DNA from 3 places in the Amycolatopsis sp. NPDC006131 genome. Region 3 is predicted to be linked to each of the others. Evidence: riboswitches for the same ligand, from Rfam matches in the RefSeq annotation. Region 3 holds a riboswitch; each other region holds the start of a gene.
What was found. A riboswitch is a leader RNA that binds a small molecule or an ion and turns the genes downstream of it on or off. The one in region 3 is predicted to bind cobalamin.
Positions count from the first base shown of each region.

Region 1 (7,301 bases), on a different contig from region 3:
CGTGCACCTGCTTGCCGTGACGGTGTGGGCCGGGGCGCTGGTCCAGGTGGCCCGGGTCGCGGTCTCCTGGCGTCATCGTCGCCCGGCGGTGCGCTGGGTCCTCACCGGTTACCTCCGGCTCGCCGTCTGGGTCTTCGGCATCGTGGTCGCCAGCGGGTTCCTCAGCGCTGTCGTCCTCGTGCCCGTTCCAACGCTGCTGACCAGCACATACGGCCGGGTCCTCCTGGTCAAGCTAGCCCTGGTCACCGTGGTGACGGGACTGGCCATCGCCGCACGCCTGGCCGTGCGCCGGGCGGAGCGGACCGACGGCGTGCGCGTTCTCGTCCGGGTCGAGGCCTCGGCGCTCATCGTGGTTCTGGCGGTGAGTGCGGTGCTGGTGTCCACCCCGCCCGCCGGGTCACAGCAGCCGACGCCGCCTCCGGCCCGTGGCCTCGTCGTTCCGGTCAGTGCCCTGGCCGGTCAGATCGGTGTCAGCGCCTCGGCGAGCGCGGGCCAGCTCGTGGTGCGGCTGTCGACGCCCCTGCGGGGCGACTACTACGAAGCGAAGCCGCCGCAGGACTACAGCCTCTCCGGGGAGGTGGCTGCGGCAGGCGGCGCCGGTCCCATCGATTTCCGCGGGTGCGGGGAAGGGTGCTTCGTCTCCCCCGTGCAGTGGCACGACGGTACGAACGTGCTGACCTTGCGGGCGGGCGCGGACGAATGGCAGGGCGGCACGGTGAGCCTGCTCGTCCCCTGGCCGCCGCAACCGGGCGCCGCGGACCTCGCCCGGGCAGTCGAGAAGATGCGCACGGTCGACCGGGTCACCATCTACGAAACCGTCACGAGCGACACGACAACCACCACGCCCGAACCCCAGCGCCTCGACCTCGCCGGAGCGTGGTTCGTGGCGCAGGAGCCCTACGCCTCCGGCGTCGCTCCGATCGCCACCCGGACCTCGGCAGAAGGTCGACCAGTGCGCCTGGCGATCAGCTTCCCGGCCGAGATGACCACGGCCGTGCTCACCCTCGACGAGGAGGGCCGCATCAGCGAGGAGACCCTCACCGACGACACCCACCTCATCCGTCGTCGCTTCGTTTACACCGGTTGACGCCGAGCGAGCGGGAACTGACATGGCGTCCGGATCAGTGGCCCATCGACCCCATCATGTGCCCCATGTAGGGCGCGGACATGAACCCGGACAGGATCAACGCGCCCATGATCAGCACGACGGCGAGCACCACGGCGATCATGAGCGGCGATGGAAGTGGTGATGGTGCCGCGACGTGGGGTACCGCAGGCAGGTCCAGTGTGAGCGCCTCGAGTTCACCGACCGTGCGCGCCCGGTAGGCATCCTCGGCGCGCTGGGAGAACTCGTCCAACGTCAGGCGTCCCGTTCCGACTTCCCTCCGCAAGGTCGCCACAACTCGCTCGCGGTCCTCGTCCGAAGCCCGAATCCCCGGTCCCATCACCATTCCTGCCTCACCGATCGAGCGGATCAACTGCTCGCCCGTCCGGCATTGTTTCGGTACGCAGATCGCGGAGTTCCTGGCGCAGTGCCGCGATCTCCCGATCGCGATCTGATGCGGCGAGCCCGCAGCGCCCCCGCCCTCGAACCATGGGGCGCCAGCACAGAAAGTACGTCGCGGCGAGCGCGCCGAGCGCGATCACCGCAGCGAGCCAGGTCGGCATCAGGACACCTGATCGACACGCCGTCGGGCGCGCTCGGCCTTGAGTTCGTTGATCTCCTCGCGCAGTTGCGCGACCTGCTGCGTGTCGGCATCACCGCGGCGTCCCATCATCCACATCATGAGGCCCATACCGACAGGGCAGGCCAACACCGCAATGCCGTACAACCAGGACGCCATCGATCCTCCCGCAAAGCTCTACTATCTACGTACGTAAATAGTAGACAGGTCCGTGACACAACGCCACTTTCCGGTTTACGGTGCTGAGCAGTAGGTCGAGATCCCGCGAGCGGAAGGCAGGGCGTGACGATGCCGAATCTACGACGCAGGACCGCGCCGGCCGTGACCCTTGGAGCGTTCGCCTTGGTAGCGACGGCATGCAGTGGCGGCGGAACGACCCCATCCGGCAGTTCGGCTCCGGCAACCCAGCCGCCAGCTGCGCAGCCTTCGGCGACGGGGTTCCGGACGCAGATACCGGTGAAGCTGACCGAGTTCGCCATCCAACTGCCGCAGCAGGCCTTCCCGCCGGGCACCTACACCTTCGCCACCAGCAACGACGGGCAGACCACGCACGCGCTGGAGATCGTGGGCCCAGGCGGCCTGGACGAGCGCACCACGACCTTCCGGGGCGGGCAGTCGGCCGACCTCACGGTCACCCTGCAGCCCGGCACCTACGAGCTCTACTGCCCCGTCGGCAACCACAAGCAACAGGGCATGGACACCACGATCACCATTAGTGGTACCGGCCCGGCCGGCACGTCCCCGCCTTCCCCGACCGGAGGCGGCTATTGACGGGTGGGGTCATGGCGAACTTGCCGCGCCCGCGGGCGACCCGGACGACCGGATACGCACTCGTCGTTCTCGGGACAGCGATCGCCCTCGCGAACTGGCTGACCGAGAAGACCAGCCTGCGGCACTTCCCGGAGGGACACTCAGCCCTCTACGTGCTGATCGGGCTTGTCGTAGCCGCCGTCGGCCTGCGAATCGCCTCGACTGTCGACGAGAGCTGAACTGCCCGCGCGCTGCGCTGCTCTGCGTGACCGCGTCCGGAGCAGGCCCAGCGCGACGCGACCCAGTACCACGCCGATCAACCCACCCCCGACGTTGGCAGCGAGGTCAGAGAGACTGCAGAACCGGCCGGGAATCTGGACCTGTGCCAGCTCGATGCACGTCGGGAGCAGGATGGCAACCGACACCGCGGGAAGAATTCGGCCGAAGGTCACCACGACGGCACCGGCCAAGGGGAGCAGCAACAACAGGTTCAGCAGATCGGCTGCGATCCCGCCGCCCGAATGGACGATGTCGTGGCCGAAGTCCGCCAGGTCATCGGGCAGACAACTGCTCACACCGTTGGTGTGCGGCTCGTCGCCCGGCGTCAGGGTCACCGACGCGACGGCCGTCGACAACAGCAGCGAGATCAGAGCCCCGTCACGCCGCCAGCCGCGGCGCCGGGCCAGCGGTGCCGCAAGGAGCACACTGACGATGCCGCCCACCACGAGGACGACCATGGTCCAACCGGACACGGGCACGTGAGCGCCGAAAACCCTCACCCTCACTCCTCGCGAACGGCGCCCTCATCGACACACGCGGTGGGCGACCGGCCGTAAACAATCAGCCGGGTGACACCCTCAGGCCCACGGAACCGTCGGCACCGGTCTCCCGCCGTCGATGCCGTCCGCGATCGGGTCGGCGGTCCCGGTACGACCACCCCGCCGGACTGCCCGGAAGTGGTGACCTGTCCGGCGACAGCTTCAGGAGGTCGCGCAGCACCGTCTCGTAGATCGGCGTCTGGCTCACCTGTCCACCACCTTCCGGGCATGCCGGACGAACCACGGCAGTTTACTATTCGCGATAGTACTCCGCTTCGTTCACACTCCTGAGCTCGCCGCCGGCGAGAATCGGAGGCGACCGCGGTCCCGCTCGGCGAGCAGACCGAAGCCCGCACCGAGTGTGGCCCACAGCAGGCCCAACGACGCCAGCGACAGCAGCCGGAAGTCCCACACCAGGGATGCCGGTGCGGCGACGGGGTCCGGGTTGTCCGGCAACAGGAACAAAGTGGCCAGTCCCGCGACCACCACGCCGGCACAAACGAGTTGCACCAGCGGGTCTGGCACACCACGGCGACGCAGATGACCGTTGAGCTGCCAAGCCGCGACCACGAAGACGATGCTCACCCCGATCGCGGTGAGCCACGCGTTCGCCCGCAAGGAGACCGTGGCGGGGTCACCGACGCCGGGCGGGTTACCGGGATAACGCAGGAACGGCAGGAATTCCACGGCCAGGAACCCGGCCCCGGCCAGCCGGAGCGAGAGCGGCCACGCCCGGTCCCCGGGCTGCTTGTGCTGGAGCAGCGCGTACACCACCCCGAACAGGACACCGAACGCGAGACCGGTGACGGTCGCGCTGAACAGGAGTCCGGCGTGCTGAGTGGCGCGCCCGAAGACTTCCGCGCTCTGCGCCACGTTCGCGGCCGCTTGTCTGGCCGATTCCAGCTCGACCGCGCGATCCAGAACCGGCTCGGCGAGCCACCAGGAAAAGGCCCCGGAGAGCAAACCCGCACCGCCGCCGGCGAGCAGGCCCCGGCCCAGGGAGGACAGCAACGACATCTCGCCCGCCTCAGTGGCAGGGCGCGGCGAGCAGGTGCCGGCCGTCGTGGGCGAACTCGTGGATGTAGTTCATCGTCGATGCGAGATCGCCGAGGACCGGCGACAGCAACGCACCTTGGTCGAGGAAGATCGCGTACAGCGCCAGCAAGGCGATCGCGACGGCCAGTCCGGCGATCACGAGATCACGGAAACGATTGGTCAGCAGCTGCGAACCTGGCACTGCCTGTGACGCGGCAGGTGTGGTCATGACGGTCTCCTCACGGGGTTCACACGCCCCGAATTCGGGAGGACGACGGGTCAGTCTCCTGACTTCCGGTTCATCACCCGACCCGGCCGTCGCCGGCTTGCGGGGCTCATTTCCCGGTCACAGTGGCGGGACCGTCCCGGTCTCACACCGGGTTCCTGCTCACCGTCGCCTCGATCTGCACTTGTGGCGGCCAGCATCGCTGCTCGAGTGATACGCCGTCAATCCGGCATCGGGTGAAATCCACTATCGATGATAGTTGTCACATGAGTCATCACGGCTGAAGGCGAGCACCTCGCCGGCGACGGTGAGCCGCACCTTGGCCCCTTCACCCGGAAGGTCGCTGCCAGGCACCCGGGCGACAACCCGCGGACCATCGGGCACGAGGTCCAGCCGGAGTGCGGCATCGTGGCCGTAGAAGCTGACCTCGCCCACGATCGCGTCGGCACCGTCGGTGACCGCGGTCTCGTGGACCTGGATCTGTTCGGGCCTGATCAGCACGTCTGCCGGCCCGTTTACCGCGGGGCCGCAGACGGCAAGAGTCCCGAGAGCGGTGGCCGCACGGCCGTCGTGAATGTCGGCCGGCAGCAGGACGGCTTCTCCGACGAAGCCGGCCACCGCGGGATCGCGGGGGCGGCGGTACAGCTCCGCCGGGGAGTCCAGCTGGACCAGCCGTCCTGCTCGCATCACGGCAACCTGGTCGGCCAGTGACAACGCCTCTGCCTGGTCGTGGGTGACCAGGACGGCGGTGGCTCCCGCGGCACGCAGAGCACGCATCACGGCTCGCCTCGTTCCGTCACGGAGGCTGGCGTCCAGGGACGAGAACGGCTCGTCCAGGAGCACGACGGACGGCCGGGGCGCGAGTGCCCGGGCCAGTGCGACGCGTTGCTGCTGGCCGCCCGACAGCTGATGCGGGTAACGCGATGCCAGATCGCTGTCGAGACCGACCAGATCCAGCAGCTCGTGCAGGCGATCACCGGTACGGCGAGCCTGGCGGGCGAGCCCGAAAGTGACGTTGTCGGCGATCGTGCGGTGCGGGAAGAGCGCCCCTTCCTGCGGAACGTAACCGACCCGGCGCCGCTGGGGCGGGACCGATCGGCCTGCGGTGAAGACCGGGTGGTCACCGAAGGCGATGGTGCCCGAATCGGGGTCGGCGAAACCGGCGATCAGCCGCAGGAGCGTGGTCTTGCCACATCCCGAGGGGCCCAGGACGGCGGTGATGCCACGGGCCGGCACGTGCAGATCGACGCCCTCGAGGACGCTGATGGCACCGAATGCCTTGGTCACCGCGGTCACCGTCAACGCGGTCATCCTTCGGTCGCCCTCCTCGGGTCGCGGGTGAGCAGGTACGTCGCGGGCACGGACAGCAGCACCATCACGGCGGCGTAGGGAGCGGCGGCCCCGTATTCGACGCTGCTGCTGTAGCTCCAGAACTCGGTGGCCAGCGTCCGGGTACCGATCGGAGACAGCAGCAGCGTTGCGGTCAACTCCGTGGCCGCGGCGATGAAGACCAGCGCCGCGCCCGCCCCCAGACCGGGTGCGATGAGCGGGAGTGTCACCCGGCGCAGGGTCGCGAGGCGGCTGAGCCCGAGACCGTGCGCGACGTCCTCCAGTTCGGGCGGAACCTGTGCGAGCGCCGACCGCACGTTCACCACCGCGCGGGGCAGGAACAGGATCGTGTACGCCACGATCAGCAAGGCCGTGGTCTGGTAGATCGCGGGGACCATCCGGATGCTGACGGTCACCAACGCCAGTGCGACCACGATCCCCGGCAGGGTGCTGCCGAAGTACGTGCAGCGCTCGACAAGCGTCACCCACCAGCCGCGATGCCGCACCGCCAGCCAGGCGACCGGGATCGCCACGACGACGGTGACGACCCCGGCCACGCCACCGAGCCCGAGCGAGGCAGCCGCTGCCGAGGACAAGTCGCTGACCGGCACACCGGTCGAGGCGCCGGTGACCAACCAGAACACGAGGCTGCCCACTGGCACCCCGAGCGCGAGGCCGACGAGGACCGCCAGCGCCAGCAAGACCGGGGCAGTCCCGCCTCGCAGGCTGGTCGGCGTGACCCTGCGGGCCGAGCCTGCGCCCACGCGGGCGTGGCGTGCACGGCCGCGGAGCCGGAGCTCACCCAGTAACAAGAGCAGGCACAGCAACACCAGCACACCAGCGAGCATGTTGGCGGCGGGCCCGTTGTAGGAGGACTGGAACTGGTCGTAGATCGCCGTGGTGAAGGTGGGAAACCGCAGCATCTGCAGCGCGCCGAACTCGGCCAGCAGGTGCAGCGCGACCAGCAGGCACCCACCCAGCAGCGCGGGACGCAGCTGCGGCAGCACGATGCGCCAGAACGTCGCCGCGGGACCGAGGCCGAGCGTGCGGGCGCTCTCCTCCAGCGCCGGGTCGAGCCCGCGGAACGCGGCCACGACCGGAAGGTAGACCAGCGGGAAGTAGGACAATGTCACGATCAGCAGGGCACCGAGATATCCGCTGGCTTCCGGGAGGACGGAAACCCAGCCGTAGCTGTTCACGAACGCCGGCACGGCCAGCGGGGCCACCAGCAGCACGTGCCAGACCTTGCGTCCCGGCAGCGTCGTACGCTCGACGAGCCACGCGGCGCCGACTCCGATCATCGCACAGAGCAGCACCGATCCGCCGACGAGACGGATGGTGTTCCACAGGAGCTCGACGGTGCGCAGACGGAAGACCAGCCGTTCGACCTCGCCCCAGCCGGTGCTGATCGTGTAGGCGACCACGAAGCCCAGCGGCACCAGCGCGAGCAGGCCCACC
Region 1 covers NZ_JBEXTX010000049.1:40,437-47,737, forward strand. Annotated here, with positions in the region: gene ABZ215_RS23935 (copper resistance protein CopC) at 1-1,087, shown strand, start outside; gene ABZ215_RS23940 (DUF1707 domain-containing protein) at 1,122-1,451, opposite strand; gene ABZ215_RS23945 (hypothetical protein) at 1,459-1,668, opposite strand; gene ABZ215_RS23950 (hypothetical protein) at 1,668-1,844, opposite strand; gene ABZ215_RS23955 (hypothetical protein) at 2,142-2,456, shown strand; gene ABZ215_RS23960 (VanZ family protein) at 2,597-3,172, opposite strand; gene ABZ215_RS23965 (CbtA family protein) at 3,533-4,270, opposite strand; gene ABZ215_RS23970 (CbtB-domain containing protein) at 4,281-4,517, opposite strand; cobalamin riboswitch at 4,548-4,717, opposite strand; gene ABZ215_RS23975 (ABC transporter ATP-binding protein) at 4,761-5,825, opposite strand; gene ABZ215_RS23980 (iron ABC transporter permease) at 5,822-7,301, opposite strand, start outside.
Region 1: it holds a riboswitch for cobalamin, as region 3 does, so the genes downstream of both, ABZ215_RS23970 (CbtB-domain containing protein) here and ABZ215_RS28615 (HoxN/HupN/NixA family nickel/cobalt transporter) in region 3, are expected to answer to the same signal.

Region 2 (7,301 bases), on a different contig from region 3:
AGCCGGGCGTGCCGAAGTGGTCCTCGCCGTAGAGGAAGCGCGCCGAGTTGCCGAACACCTCGAGCGGACGCAGATCGTCCGGCGCGGCGGGGCGCGAGTAGGCCATACCGGCAGGTTACCTACCCCGCCAGCCGCCCCACGGCCACGAACACGCAAACCGCCAGCACCAGCAGGTTGACCGCGCTCGTGCGGTACTCGCGCAGCTTCGCGTGGCTGATCGCCGCCCCGGTCATCACGACGGCGAGCCCGATCGCGGCGGCGGGCGTGAGCACGGGCGCGATCCCGGTCGCACCGGGCAGGATCAGCCCGAGCACCGCGGCCAGCTCCGCGGCGGCGACCACCCGGATGACGGGCAGCGGGAAGAACACCACCCCGGTCTGGCCGGTGTCGAGCATCCGCTGCTTCGACTGGGTGGATTTGAGCAGTCCGGACACCAGGAACAGCGCCGCGAGCAGCCCCTGGCAGATCCACAACACGACGTTCACCTGACACGCCTCCTTCCGTATCACCCACCGGACGAGGCGGCGCGGGCTAACGTGACCGCATGGCCAACGAGGACGAGGCACGCGACTGGAACGGCGACACCGGCCGCTACTGGGCCGACCACGCCGAGCACTACGACGCGATGCTCGCGCACCTGACCCCGCACCTCCTCGACGCCGCCGGCATCGAGCCGGGCGAGCGGGTCCTCGACATCGGCTGCGGCTGCGGCACCACCACGCTGCTCGCGGCCGGGCGGGGCGCGACCGTACTCGGCGCGGACCTGTCCGGCCCGATGCTCGCCGTGGCCCGGGAGCGCACCGCCGGGCTCGACGGGGTGCGGTTCGAGCAGACCGACGTGCAGGTCCACGACTTCGGTGCGGGCTCGTTCGACCTGGCGCTCAGCCGGTTCGGCGTGATGTTCTTCGACGACCCGCTCGCCGCCTTCACCAACGTCGCGCGGGCGCTGCGGCCCGGCGGGCGGCTGGCGTTCCTGTGCTGGCAGGACGTGCGCGAGAACGAGCACCGGGTGCTGGCGCTGAACGCGGTCGCCCCGCACGTCGACACCGCCGACGCCGTCCCGCCCGGCCCCGGCCCGTTCTCGTTCGCCCAGCCGGGCTACCTGCGCGAGTTGCTGACCGGCGCCGGGCTGACCGGCGTCGCCGTGGACGACGTGCGGGCGCCGGTCCGGCTCGGCGCCGACGCCACGTCAGCGGCCGATTTCCTGCGCCGCGGCGCGATGCTGCGGACGATCTTCGAGCGGTACCCGGCGGAAACGGTCGAGCGGGCGGTCGCCGCGCTGACCGAGGCCCTCGTCCCGCACGAGACGCCCGACGGCGTGCTCCTGGGCGCGGCTGCCTGGCTCGTCACCGCGCGCAGGCCGTGACGGAGTCCCTTCTGGACAGCGCACTCTGATTCCACAGTGGAGGAGTGGGGTTCGTCTCGCGCGGCCGGAAAACGATTGCTCCTGCGGTAAATTGGGGCAACGTGCCCGCTGAACCGCTGCTCACCCTCGGCCCGTGGCAACTGCTGTTCCTCGTGGTGGCCGGGGTCGGGGCGGGCCTGACCGGTTCGATCGCGGGGCTCGCGTCGCTGGTGTCCTACCCGGCGCTGCTGGCGATCGGTGTGCCGCCGGTCACCGCGAACGTGACCAACACCGTCGCGTTGATGGGCAACACGGTCGGCTCGGCGGCCGGTTCGCGTCCCGAGTTGCGCGGGCAGCGCGCCCGGTTGCTGCGGCTGTGCGCGATCACGGCGGTCGGCGGCGCGGCGGGCAGCGCGCTGCTGCTGCTCACCCCGGAGGGCACGTTCGCCTACATCGTCCCGTTCCTGATCGGCGGCGCCTCGATTCTGCTGCTGTTCTCCCCGCGCCTGGCCGAACGCGCCGGCCGTGGTGACGGCGGGCTGACCGCGGGCACCGCCACGGGCGCGTTCCTGGTCGCGATCTACGGCGGCTACTTCGGCGCGGCGGCCGGGGTGATCATGCTGGCGCTGCTGTCCGCGGCCTGGGCGCAGCCGCTGGCCAGGACGAACGCGGCGAAGAACATCGTCACCGGAGCGGCCAACCTGGTGGCCGCCGTGGTGTTCGCGTTCACCGGCTCGGTGCTCTGGCCCGCGGCGGCGGCCCTGTGCCTCGGTCTGGTCGCCGGATCCTTCGTGGGGCCCGCGGTGGTCCGCCGCCTGCCCGCGGCGCCACTCCGGGTCGCGATCGCGCTGGCGGGCATGGGTCTGGCCGTCACGCTGGCCTGGCAGGCCTGGAACTAGATTCTGTTTCAAGCGGTGGCGCCGTCTCGCCGCTTGATCAGCTGGCACCGCCGCGGGCCCTGGCCGTTGTCCGGCCGCGCCAGGAGTCGAACGGCTTCCCCTGGCCATCCGCAGGCGTAAAACCTCGTCCGCTACCCGGTCAACTGGATCGCGGCACTTTCGACAGCGCACGGTTGTCCCTGATCACCACCCACAGCGAGGGCGCCGAGCCGCTGCGCTTCCGGTCCCACCTCCGGATCGACGCCGACGTGCCCGAGGAAGACTGGACCGATCCGCGCACCGGCCGCCGGGACCCGGCCGTCCTGCGCCGCATCGCGCGTGAGCACGACGTGTGCCTCGGCGTCTACGGGTCCACTGTGGAACCCGGCACGGTCGGGGTCGGGGACGAGGTCGTCGTGGTAGCGTGAGCCCGCCAGTCGTGCCCCGCGAGGGGCCAGGGAATCCGGTGCGAATCCGGAACTGACGCGCAGCGGTGAGCGGCGACGGGCGGGACAACGGCCACTGGACCACGCGGTCCGGGAAGGCGTTCCGCCCGGACGACCCCGAGTCCGAAGACCTGCTGGCACCCCCGCCACGGGGGAGACCGCCGGACCGGGCTCCGCGCATGAGCCCTCGACGCTAGGGGCCGCTGTGCGCCGATCGATCACCTTCCCGCTCCTCGCCGCCGTGCTGGCGCTGACCGGGTGCGCGAGCGCCACCCCCTCCGGAGACACCGCCGCCGTGGCCGTCGACAACTGCGGCCACCAGGTCCGCGTGCCGGAACCGCCGCGGCGGGCGGTCGCGCTCAACCAGGGCGCGGCGGAGATCATGCTGTCCCTCGGCCTCGCCGACCGCATGGCGGGCACCGCCACCTGGACCGATCCCGTGCCGCCGCACCTGGCCGCGGACAACGCGAAGGTGCCCCGGCTCGCCGAGAACTACCCGTCGTTCGAGACCGTGCTCGCCACCGAGCCGGACTTCGTCGCCGCCTCGTTCGGCGCCATCCTCGGCAAGGGCGGCGTCGCCACCCGCGAGCAGTTCGAGCAGCTCGGGGTGCCCGCCTACCTGTCGCCGACCGAGTGCGCCAAGGACACCAGCGGCGGCGGTGACGGCGCGCGCACCGAGACGCTGACCATGGACGCCGTCTACACCGAGATCCGCGACCTCGCGCGGATCTTCGGCGTCGAGGACCGCGGCGAACAGCTGGTCACCAGCCTGCAGGAACGGATGCGCGCGGTCGCGGGTGCAGGCGCGAACGCCCGGCTGATGTTCTGGTTCGCCAACTCCGAGGCCCCCTACCTGGCGGGTTGCTGCGGCGCGCCCGGCATCATCACGACGACCGTCGGCGCCCGCAACGTCTTCGACGACACACGCGAGGAGTGGCCGCAGATCAACTGGGAGACGGTCGCCGAACGCGACCCGGACGTGATCGTCCTCGGCGACCTGACCCGCCGTTCGCAGACCGCGGAGAACGCCGCCGCCAAGATCGCGTTCCTGGAGTCGCACCCGGTGACCCGCGACCTGGCCGCGGTGCGGAACAAGCGGTACGTGCCGCTGTCCGGGCAGGCGATGAACCCGACGCTGCGCACCGTGGACGGCGCCGAGCAGGTCGCCGCGGCGCTGCGCGGGTTCGGGTACGGCGGGTGACGTGCACCGCGCGCGTCCTGCCGCTGTGCGCCGGGGGCCTCGCGCTGCTCGTGGTGTCGGTGGCCGTCGCGGTGACGATCGGCCCGGCCGGGATCGGCGTGGGCGACGTGTACGCCACCGTCCTGGCCCACCTCGGTCTCGGGGAGCCGGTGCTCTCGCCGGTCCGCGACGGGATCGTGTGGCACCTGCGGATCCCGCGCGCCCTGCTCGCCGCCGTGTGCGGCGCGGGTCTGGCGGTGTGCGGGGCGGTCATGCAGTCGCTACTGCGCAACCCGCTGGCCGACCCGTTCGTGCTCGGGGTGTCCTCGGGCGCGTCGACCGGCGCCGTGCTGGTCGTGGTGCTCGGCGTCGGCGGGGGAGTGGTGTCGTTGTCGGCGGGGGCGTTCGCCGGGGCGGTGCTGTCGTTCGGGCTCGTGCTGCTGCTCAGCCAGACGCTGGGCGGCACCACCGAGCGCGTGGTGCTGTCCGGGGTCGCGGCGATGCAGCTGTTCTCCGCACTGACCTCGTTCGTCGTGCTGACGGCCGGGGACGCGGAAACGACGCGGGGCGTGTTGTTCTGGCTGCTCGGGTCGTTCAGCAGCGCGTCGTGGTCCGAGGTCGGCGTGTGCGCCGCGGTGCTGGTCGTCGCGCTGCTGGTGTGCTTCGGCCACGCCCGGACGCTCGACGTGCTCGCCTACGGACAGGACCTCGCCGCGGCGCTCGGGGTCGCGCTGACGCGGACGCGAATCGTGCTGATGTGCGTCACCGCGCTACTGACGGCCGCGCTGGTGAGCGCCTGCGGGGCGGTCGGGTTCGTCGGGCTGGTGCTCCCGCACGCGGCCCGCGCGCTGGTCGGCCCCGGCCACGGACGTCTGCTGCCGGTGACCGCCGTGGCCGGCGCGGTGTTCCTGGTGTGGGTCGACACGCTGGCGCGTACGGTGCTCGACCCGCAGGAGGTGCCGGTCGGCGTGGTCACGTCGATCATCGGCGTGCCCGCGTTCGTGGCCGTGCTGTACCGCAGCCGTCCACAGTGGACGCGGCGGGCCGCCTAGATTTTTTCACCACCCGAGCAGCTTGCGCCGCCTCAGGTCACCTGATCGCGTCGCGGCCGGCGTCGGTGAGTTTGGCGGGGATGCGGGAGCCGGTGCCGGGGACGCGGCGGACCAGGCCGGCGTGGATCAGCAGTCGCGCGCCGAACTGGTCGCAGCAGGAGAGTCCGTCGACGTACACGTGCGGCTCGCTGCTCGCGGTCAGTTCCACGCGGCCGTCGGCAACCGCTTTCAGGAACTCGACGTCGCGGTGGCTGAGGGTGGACGCGGTCATCGCTGGCACCTTTCCGAGAACGGTGTGGTGCGCCACAGAATAGGGGATCGTTGAACAATCGAGCAACCGGGTTGACGGATCGTTCAACAATCGCTAGCGTCGTGGGGCATGCGAGTCAGCTCACAGGACACCCGGCAGACCCTCATCGGCGGCGACCCCGACGACATCTCCTGGATTCCCTGAAATTGTTGAAGACCTGCCAGTAACACGCCCTGCTTTCGCCTCGATTCACTGATAAGGCCCGCGCGGAGGGTGGGCGCGACACCTCCGGCACCGCCGTCTTGCCCGCGCTCGAACTCCCCCTCGGAGCGTTGTGGCAGGCGAGTGGCCCCCGAGTGCGGACTCCCAACTGCCCCGCGCTCGGGGGCCCTATTCGTACACCACGTAGACCGGTTCCGGCTGCAGCCCGACCACCTGCTCGGGCGTCATCAGCGGTTGCCCGCCGCGGGTGTCCTCCTGGTAGAAGAGTTTGAACCCGGCCTTGACGTGCGGCGGTTTGCGCTTCATCACCTGGTCCCAGGTGGCCTTCTTCGCCTCGGCGCTGCCGATGCCGTCCACCACGTTGATCACCGCGACCCCGTTGTGCCGCTTCAGCCCGGCGATGTCCCGCACGACCGTCACCGCCACCTGGTGGTAGACCATGATCTTCTCCGGCAGCCGGTGCCGCGCCACCAGCGAAGCGAGGTAGGCGGCCACGCCGTCCAGTTCCTCGCCGGTCGTCACGCCGAACTCCTCGCCCGGCACGACGCCCGGTTCCACCGCCCACTCCGGGTCCAGCGCGACACCGACGTCCGGCTCGGTCAGCCAGCGCTCGAACGCCTTGACCTCGGGCAGGAAGTCCGCGCGCCCCGGCTGGATGTTGAGCAGCAGCTGCCCGTCGAGCGCCCGCGCCGCGTCGAGGTAGCGCTGGATCGTGTTCTCGTTCGCCCGGCTGCGGTACATGCCGTCCGGGCCCGGCGTCGGGTTCACCGTCGTCGCGATCAGCTCGACCACCGGGACCACCGGCCGGGTCCGCGGGTAGGTGCCGATCAGCTCGCGCAGCTGCGCGGACGCCTCCTGCAGATCACCGGTCATCCGCCCCAGCGCCGGGCTGCCCGGCGCGCCGCAGTAACCGACCAGCAGGTGGTCTTCGACCACGCTGTGCGCGGCGACCTGCGCCGGAAATCCGCGCAACCCCGCCGCGGGCGCGTCCAGCGGCGCCGGCCGCCCGGAAAGCGCCTGCCTGGGAAAGAAACCCTCACCACCGCTGCTGCAGGCGACGCTCGCCGCGCCCGCCAGGGCCGCGGTGAGGAACGCCCGCCTGCCGACCGTGCTCCCCGCCATGACCACGGGATGCCCTGGTCTCGACCACTTACACACAGCAGCGGGAAAATCACTCCCCGCGAGACGGCTTCGTTACCGTCAGCCGGGCAGCAGTTCGGTCACCAGCTGGGTGAGCTGGCGCAGGTTGCGGCACTCGTGCATCGGCACCACGCGCGCGTACCGCAGGGCGGCGGAATCGCCCGTGCCCCAAGCTGATCGCGCCTCCGGGTTGAGCCAGTGGACGTGCTTGGCCCGCTCCGCGATCCGGCGCACCGCGTCCAGGTTCGGGTCGCCGCCGTTGGTGCGGCCGTCGCCGAGGATCAGGACCGACGTGCGCGGCCCGACCGCGTCCGGCCACCCGTCCACGAAGCTCGCCAGCGAACCGCCGTAGTCGCTGCTCATGCCCCACCGGGTGAGCTTCGCCTGCGTCAGGATGCGCCGCGCGAGCCCCTCCGGGTCCGCCGCACCCGCGGTGACCAGGCCGGTGATCTCGTCGGTCAGCTCGACGAACGCGAACGTGCGGATCTTGCTGAACTGGTCCGACAGCGCCTGCACCAGCAGCAGCGTGAACTGCGCGAACCCGGCCACCGACCCGGACATGTCGCACAGCAGCACCAGTTCCGGGCGGCCGGGACGGCGGTCGCGCATCGCCGGCCGCATCGGCACCCCGCCGGTGGCCAGCGACCGGCGCAGCGTGCGGCGCAGGTCGATCTGCCCGCGCCGGGCACGGCGGCGGCGCGTTGCCAGCCGGGTGGCGAGCTTGCGGGACAACGGCTGGATCGTGCGCCGCAGCTCGGCGAGCTGGGCGCGGGTGGCGTTGGTGAAGC
Region 2 covers NZ_JBEXTX010000030.1:24,622-31,922, forward strand. Annotated here, with positions in the region: gene ABZ215_RS17765 (CGNR zinc finger domain-containing protein) at 1-106, opposite strand, end outside; gene ABZ215_RS17770 (DoxX family protein) at 120-485, opposite strand; gene ABZ215_RS17775 (methyltransferase domain-containing protein) at 545-1,366, shown strand; gene ABZ215_RS17780 (sulfite exporter TauE/SafE family protein) at 1,468-2,244, shown strand; gene ABZ215_RS17785 (hypothetical protein) at 2,418-2,651, shown strand; cobalamin riboswitch at 2,680-2,802, shown strand; gene ABZ215_RS17790 (ABC transporter substrate-binding protein) at 2,875-3,870, shown strand; gene ABZ215_RS17795 (iron chelate uptake ABC transporter family permease subunit) at 3,867-4,901, shown strand; gene ABZ215_RS17800 (hypothetical protein) at 4,939-5,172, opposite strand; gene ABZ215_RS17805 (hypothetical protein) at 5,542-6,495, opposite strand; gene ABZ215_RS17810 (VWA domain-containing protein) at 6,574-7,301, opposite strand, start outside.
Region 2: it holds a riboswitch for cobalamin, as region 3 does, so the genes downstream of both, ABZ215_RS17790 (ABC transporter substrate-binding protein) here and ABZ215_RS28615 (HoxN/HupN/NixA family nickel/cobalt transporter) in region 3, are expected to answer to the same signal.

Region 3 (7,301 bases):
GATGACATGGCCGCATGTGCATGGGTTGCGGAGTTTCCCGACGCGGTTTCCTGCAGGCGGCGTCGGTGGCCGGCGCGGTGACGCTCGCACCGGTGGCGTTCGCCGAGGCCGCCGAGGGCCAGGCCGAGACCAAGGTGCTGACCGGCCGGTTCGAGCCGGGCACCGCGGACTTCGTCTACCTGCCGGTGGAGGTACCGGCCGGGGTGAGCCAGCTGTCGGTGGTCTACACCTATGACAAGCCGACGGTGCCCAGCGGGACGCCCGGCAACTCGTGTGACATCGGCATCTTCGACAGCCGCGGCACCGCTCTCGGTGGCGACGGCTTCCGCGGCTGGTCCGGCGGCTTCCGCGACCGCTTCTCGATCAGCCGCACCGAGGCCACGCCCGGCTACCTGCCCGGTGACGTCACGCCCGGCACCTGGCACATCGTCCTCGGCCCGTACACGATCGCGCCGCAGGGGCTGAACTACCGCGTCGAGGTGACGCTCACCCACGGCCCGGCGGGCGCGCCGTACCGCCCGAACTACCCGTCCGAGCGCACCCGCACGCGCGGCCGCCAGTGGTACCGCGGCGACTGCCACCTGCACACCGTGCACTCGGACGGCAAGCGCCTGCCTGCGGAGGTGGCCGCCGGCGCGCGGGAAGCCGGGCTGGACTTCATCACCTCGACCGACCACAACACGTCGTCCTCGCACGGGGTGTGGGGCGAGTTCTCCGGCGACGACCTGCTGATCATGCTCGGCGAGGAGGTCACCACCCGCAACGGCCACTGGCTCGCGCTCGGCTTGCGGCCCGGCCAGTTCGTCGACTGGCGGTACCGGTCCCGCGACGGCGAACTGCCCGAGTACCAGCGTGCGGTGCACCGCTCCGGCGGCCTCTGCGTCGCCGCGCACCCGTACTGCCCGTGGGTCGGGTGCAACTTCAAGTTCGGCTACACCGGCTTCGACGCGGTCGAGGTGTGGAACGGCCCGTGGACGTGGGACGACGACGCCGCCGTGTCCGAATGGGACAACACCCTGGTGGAATCCGTGCGCGGCAAGGGAAGCTGGCTGCCCGCGATGGGCAACAGCGACGCGCACAACCCCGGCCAGACGATCGGCCTGCCGCAGACCGTCGTTCTCGCCGATGCGCTCACCCGGGACGCGATCCTCGACGGGATCAAGGCCGGGCGCAGCTGGATCGCCGAGTCGGCCGCGGTCGACCTGTCACTCGCCGCGACCGGACCGCGCGGCCAGGCCGCCGGCATCGGCGATCGTCTCGCCGTGGCGGCCGGGGACAGGGTCGCCGTGCGGCTGGACGTGTCGGGCGTGCCGAACGGGACCGTGCGGCTGATCACCGACGAGGGCCAGGTGTTCCAGCAGAGCCTTCCCGCTTCGGGTACCGGCAGCGTGACGTGGCTGACCACGCCCGCGGTGACGGCTTATGTGCGTGCTGAGGTGCGTCACCCCCTTGCTGATGGTTCGGCGGGTGCTCCCGCGTTGTCGGCTGGTCTCAACTTCGGCGCCATGGCGGCGATGACGAACCCGATCTTCCTCGGCCGGGTGTGATGGTGGGGTTGGGCTGTCGGCGAGTTGGGGCGTGTGGGCGGGTGGTGACGGTCCGGCCTTGGCGCTGGCAGGAAGTGTTGCCGTATCAAGGTTTTCGGCTCGTTGCGCGCAGGAAGGTCGCCGTCGGGCGGTGGTGGTCCGGCCCGGGTGTCGGGCAGGGGGTGTTGCGGCAGCGCGGTTTTCGGCTCTTGGCGAGGCGGCCCAGCGTCTCTTCGAGCATCACCCCCGGAGCGTCGCGCGGACGGCGTCGATGGTGTCCGCCTCGGCTGGGTCCTTGTCGGGGCGGTAGCGCACCACGCGGGCGAAACGCAGTGCGACACCGCCCGGGTAGCGCGTGCTGACCTGAGCGCCGTCCAGTTCGATCTCGACCACCAGCTCCGGCCGGACGTGCACGGTCCACTTGTCCCTGTGGGTCTCGATCTCCTGGAACGTCCTGGTCTGCCACGCCAGGAGCTCGTCGGTGAGGCCCTTGAACGTCTTGCCCACCATGATCGGCGGGCCGCCGTCCGGGTCGCGTGCGCCGAGGTGCAGGTTCGACAGGTACCCGGTGCGGCGGCCGTGGCCCCACTCCGCGGCGAGGACGACGAGGTCGAGCGTGTGCACCGGCTTCACCTTCAGCCACGCCCGGCCCCGCCGCCCCGCCGCGTACGGCGAGTCGAGCGCTTTCACCATCACGCCCTCGTGCCCGGCGTCGAGGGCGGCCGCGAGGATCGCGTCCGGATCGGACGGTTCCGTCCGCCCCGGGATGAGGTGCTCGCCGGCCACCCGGCGCAGCGCCTCGTTGCGCTCCCGCAACGGTTTGTCGAGCAGGTCCGTGCCGTCCAGGTGCAGGCAGTCGAAGAAGTACGGCTGCAGCAGCAACGCACGCACCTGCTCCTCGCGCGTGCTGCCGAACCGGCTCATCGTCTCCTGGAACGGCCGTGGCCTGCCGTCGTCGGTCAGCGCGAGCGTCTCCCCGTCGAGCACCACCGACCGGCACGGCAGTGCGCGCACCAGGGACACCAGCTCGCCCACGTGCTGGGTGATCTCGCGCAGCGTTCTCGTGTAGACGTGCACCTCGTCGCCGTCGCGGTGCACCTGTATCCGCGCTCCGTCCATTTTGTACTCGACAATGGCGGACGGGTGCTCGCGCACCGCCTCGTCGAGCGATTCGGCCGGGGACGCCAGCATCGGCCGCAGCGGACGCCCCAGCTCCAGCCCGAAGCCGCCGAGCGCGGCCTCGCCACCGGTGACCGCGGCCGCGGCGGTGACCGGCAGCTGCCCGGACAGCATGAACGCGCGCCGGACCGCTTCGGCGGGCACGTCCGCCGCCGCCGCGATCGCGTCGAGCATCACGCCCTCCAGCGCCCCCTGCCGCAGCTCACCGGTGAGCAGGCGGAAGAGGAACTGCTGTTCGGCTTCGGTGGCGCGGGAGAACAACTCCGTCAGCAGGCCGGCCCGGCGCCTGGCCGACCCGCTGCCCGAAGCGGCTCCCACTTCGCCGAGGACCTCGTCGACCCCGGCCACGGTCAGGTTCGGTTCGTCAGCCGGGCGCGCGCCCAGCTCGGCCAGCGTGCGCCACCCCGTCCCGATCCGGCCCTGGGTGGGCCGTCCGGTCAGGAAGGCGACCACGGCGGGCAGCTCCCGCTCGTCCGCGCGGTTGAGCAGGTCCGCCAGCGTCGCGATCTTCGCCTTGCGCGAGCGGGTGGCCGCTAGCGAGGCGGAGGCTGTGACGACGTCGGCGAGCAACATGCGGACATCATCTCCCGCCCCACCGACAATTTCCGGGGACGCAGGACCAGCGCGACCGCGCCGAGACAGACGACCAGCCCGAGCAGGCCACGCAGCGTGATCGTGTCGTCGAACATGAGCCAGGCGAGGATCATCGTGGTAGGCGGTGTGAGGTACAGCAGGCCGGACACGGTCGTCACCGAGCTACGACGAAGGACCAGCCAGTAGCAGCCATATCCCCCGAACGTGGAAAACACGACGACCCACCCGACCGCGACCCAGAAGTCCGGATCCGCCGGCGCGACCAGCTGCCCGGTGGCCGCCGCGATGCCGGTGAACAGCACCGCGCTGGTCACGCACTGCACCACCAGCCCGTCCCAGAGCGGCACGGCGGAGGCCGTCTTGCGTTCGATGAGCGTGGCCGCGACCAGTGCGAGCATCGCCAGGAACGGCAGCGCGTAGGCCAGCGGCGGGGTGCCGGGGCGGCCGGACAGGTTGTCGCCGACCACCAGCGCCACCCCGGCCAGCCCGCCGACCAGCCCGGCCCACCGCAGCGCGCCCGCGCGCTCGCCCAGCACGAACTGGCTCAGCACCACCGCGACGATCGGCTGCAGCGCCGCGATCAGCGCGGACGTCCCGACGGCCACGCCGAGGTCGGCCGCCGCGTAGACGCAGTACAGGTACGCGCCCTGGGAGAGCGCACCGAGACCGGCCTGGATCGCGGCGTCGCGCGGCCGCATCGAGCGCCGCCGGACCACCCACCACACGCCGAGCAGCAGCCCCGCGGCCAGGAACCGCCAGGCCAGGAGGGACACCGCGCCGCCGGACCTGGCGCCCAGCGTCGCGCCGACGAACCCGGAGCTCCAGAACAGGACGAAACCGCTTCCGGCGACGACGTTCCCCCGCATGCACCCTCCCGCACAGGTATACCGGTCTGTATAGTCCACGGTAGCTATACCGGTCGGTGTACTGTCAAGTCGTGGAGACGGACAAGCCGCTGACCCCGGCCGCCGAACGGATCCTCACGGTCGCCGGGAAACTGTTCTACGACAACGGGATCCACGCGGTCGGTGTGGACACGATCGCCGCCGAGGCCGGGGTCACCAAGAAGACCCTGTACGACCGGTTCGGCTCCAAGGCCGACCTGGTCGCGCTCTACCTGCGCCGCCGGGACGAGCGGTGGCGGGAGCGGGTGCGCTCCTTCGCCGGCTCCCGGACGACTCCGGCCGAGAAGCTGCTCAGGGTGTTCGACGCGCTCGCCGACTGGCTCGACACCGAGAACACGCGCGGCTGCGCGTTCGTCAACGCGCACGCCGAACTGCCGTCGGCCGACCACCCCGGCCGGCAGGTGATCGCGGCGTCGAAGCAGTGGTTGCTGGGCTACCTGCGGGATCTGGCTGCGGACGCGGGCGCGCGGAACCCGGCACGGCTGGCGGAGGCGCTGCTCGTCCTGGTCGAGGGCGCGACGGTCGCGGCGTCGCTGGAGGTCGCGCCGACGGCGGTCGCCACGGCCAAACGCGTCGCGAAGTCGCTGGTGGACGAAGCGACGGCGGCGCAGCACAACTCGGCGTCCCGGCGGTAGGGCGCCGGTCACCGGGATGGCTCTTGCCCCGCCGCGAGGCCGAAACGTACCGTGAGCGGGCCGTGGTGCTCGGGAAGTCCGGTGTGAAACCGGCGCGGCCCTCGCCACTGTGAACGGGAAGTCCCGGCCCGGGACAGCCACTGGACGCGAGTCCGGGAAGGCGGGCCGCGGATGTCGATCCGAAGCCAGGAGACCGGCCACGGCACGTTGGACCATCCACGAGGTGCTGGAAGGCGGTCTCCATGGGGACTTCACCCACCATGTCCTGGCGCAGGCAGGACACCTACCGCACGGGTCTGTTGCTGCTGGCGATCGTCGTGTTGCACGCGGTCGCGTTCGGGATTCTCGCGTTGCTCGTGGTGCCCGGGCACTACGCCGTCGGCGCGCAGGTGTTCGGCTTCGGGCTGGGGCTGACGGCGTACACGCTCGGCATGCGGCACGCGTTCGACGCCGACCACATCGCCGCGATCGACAACACCACCCGCAAGCTGATGGCCGAGGGCCAGCGCCCGGTTTCGGTCGGGTTCTGGTTCGCGCTGGGGCACTCCACCGTGGTCGTCGTGCTGGCGGTGCTCGTCGCGATCGGCGCGAAGGGCATCCTGAGCTGGACCGAGGACGGCTCGTCCGCGCACAAGGTGCTCGGCGTGATCTCCACCGGAGCGTCCGGCGGGTTCCTGTACCTGATCGGCATCCTGAACCTGGTCGCGTTGATCGGCATCTGGAAGGTGTGGCGCGAGCTGCGCCGCGGCCGCTTCGACGAGGCCGAGCTGGAGGCGCGGCTCGACTCGCGCGGGTTCGTCAACCGCTTCCTCGGCAGGCTCACCCGCTCGATCCGCCGCCCGGGCCAGATGTACCTGGTCGGGCTGCTGTTCGGCGTCGGATTCGACACCGCGACCGAGGTGCTGCTCCTGGCACTGGCCGGGTCCGGCGCGGCGGCGGGCCTGCCCTGGTACGCGATCCTGTGCCTGCCGCTGCTGTTCGCCGCCGGCATGAGCCTGTTCGACACGCTCGACGGCACGTTCATGAACTTCGCCTACGACTGGGCGTTCGCCAACCCGGTCCGCAAGATCTACTACAACCTCACGATCACCGGCCTGTCCGTCGCGGTGGCGCTGGTCATCGGCACGATCGAGCTGGTCGGTGTGGCCAGGGACGACCTGGGCTGGTCGGGCGCGCTGATCGACTGGATCGCGGACATCGACCTCGACAGCGTCGGCTACATCGTCGTCGGGTTGTTCGTGGTGGTGTGGGCGGCCGCGATCGCGTACTGGCGGCTCGCCAGGGTCGAGCACCGGTGGAGCTCAGCCGAGTGAGGCCGCCCGCCCGTTCGAGCTGAGCGCGGCGGTCAGGTCCTCGCGGGCCCGGAACACGCGGGACCGGATGGTGCCGACCGCGCAGTCGCACACCTCCGCCGCGTCGGCGTAGGACAGCCCGATCACCTGCGTGAGCACGAACGCTTCGCGGCGCTCCGGCTCCAGCTCGGCGATCAGCTTGCGCAGCACGACGAGCCGGCCGTGGTCCGGCGTCTGGGCGCCGCTCTGCTCCGCGGTGGCCACCCAGTCGTCGACCTGGCTGGTCTGCGGGCGGCGGCGGGTGCCGCGCAGGTGGTCGGCGGCGACGCGCTTGGCGATCGACAGCAGCCACATCCGGGCGGGCGACCGGCCTGCGAACGACGGCAGGGCGGCGAAGGCGCGCAGGTAGGTCTCCTGCACCAGGTCCTCGGCGACGCCGGGGTTGGACAGGTAGGTCAGCAGGCGGTGCAGCTGTCGTTGGGTGGCGGACACGAAGCGCTCGGCGGCCACCCGATCGCCGCGCGCCGCCAGGAAGGCGTCCCGGGTGATCTCGTCGTCGTCCACGTTCGCGTTCCTCCCAGTGCGGCCTGACGGTGCGGGCCCTGACCGATGACCTTATGGCCTCCGCGGCATCCGGCGTCAAGGAAACATCACAGGTCTGTGAAATCCCAACCGGTCCCAGAATCCGGAGCGGTGAGGGGAACCATCCAGTGCGCGCGGACGACAATGCAAATATGGACTGTGCAACCGCGCGCGAGGCGATCTCCGCCAATCTCGACGGCGAGGACCCCGGGGTGGATCCGGTGGCGCTCGACGAGCACGTCTCGCGCTGCGCGGCCTGTCTGACCTGGCAGGACGAGGCGGCGGCGGTGACGCGCCTGGTGCGCCTCGAGCCGGCCGCCGCGTCGCCGGACGTGTCGGCGCGAGTGCTCGCCCACGCGCCCGCGACCGCCCGGCCGGTGCGGCTCGACTGGCCGCGGCTGGCGCTGGTCCTCACCGCGATCGCCCAGTTGTCCATCGTGGTGTCGCTGTTGTTCGTGCCCCAGCGGATGGCCGACGGGATGGCCGTTCAGCCGGGATCGCACCTCGAACACGAGGCCGCGGCGTTCAACTTCGCCATCGCGATCGCCCTGCTGTGGGCGGCCGCGAAGCCGCGGCAGGCACGCAGCC
Region 3 covers NZ_JBEXTX010000067.1:27,362-34,662, forward strand. Annotated here, with positions in the region: gene ABZ215_RS28595 (CehA/McbA family metallohydrolase) at 78-1,547, shown strand; gene ABZ215_RS28600 (ATP-dependent DNA ligase) at 1,767-3,278, opposite strand; gene ABZ215_RS28605 (DMT family transporter) at 3,239-4,165, opposite strand; gene ABZ215_RS28610 (TetR family transcriptional regulator) at 4,237-4,839, shown strand; cobalamin riboswitch at 4,886-5,056, shown strand; gene ABZ215_RS28615 (HoxN/HupN/NixA family nickel/cobalt transporter) at 5,100-6,152, shown strand; gene ABZ215_RS28620 (sigma-70 family RNA polymerase sigma factor) at 6,141-6,695, opposite strand; gene ABZ215_RS28625 (zf-HC2 domain-containing protein) at 6,866-7,301, shown strand, end outside.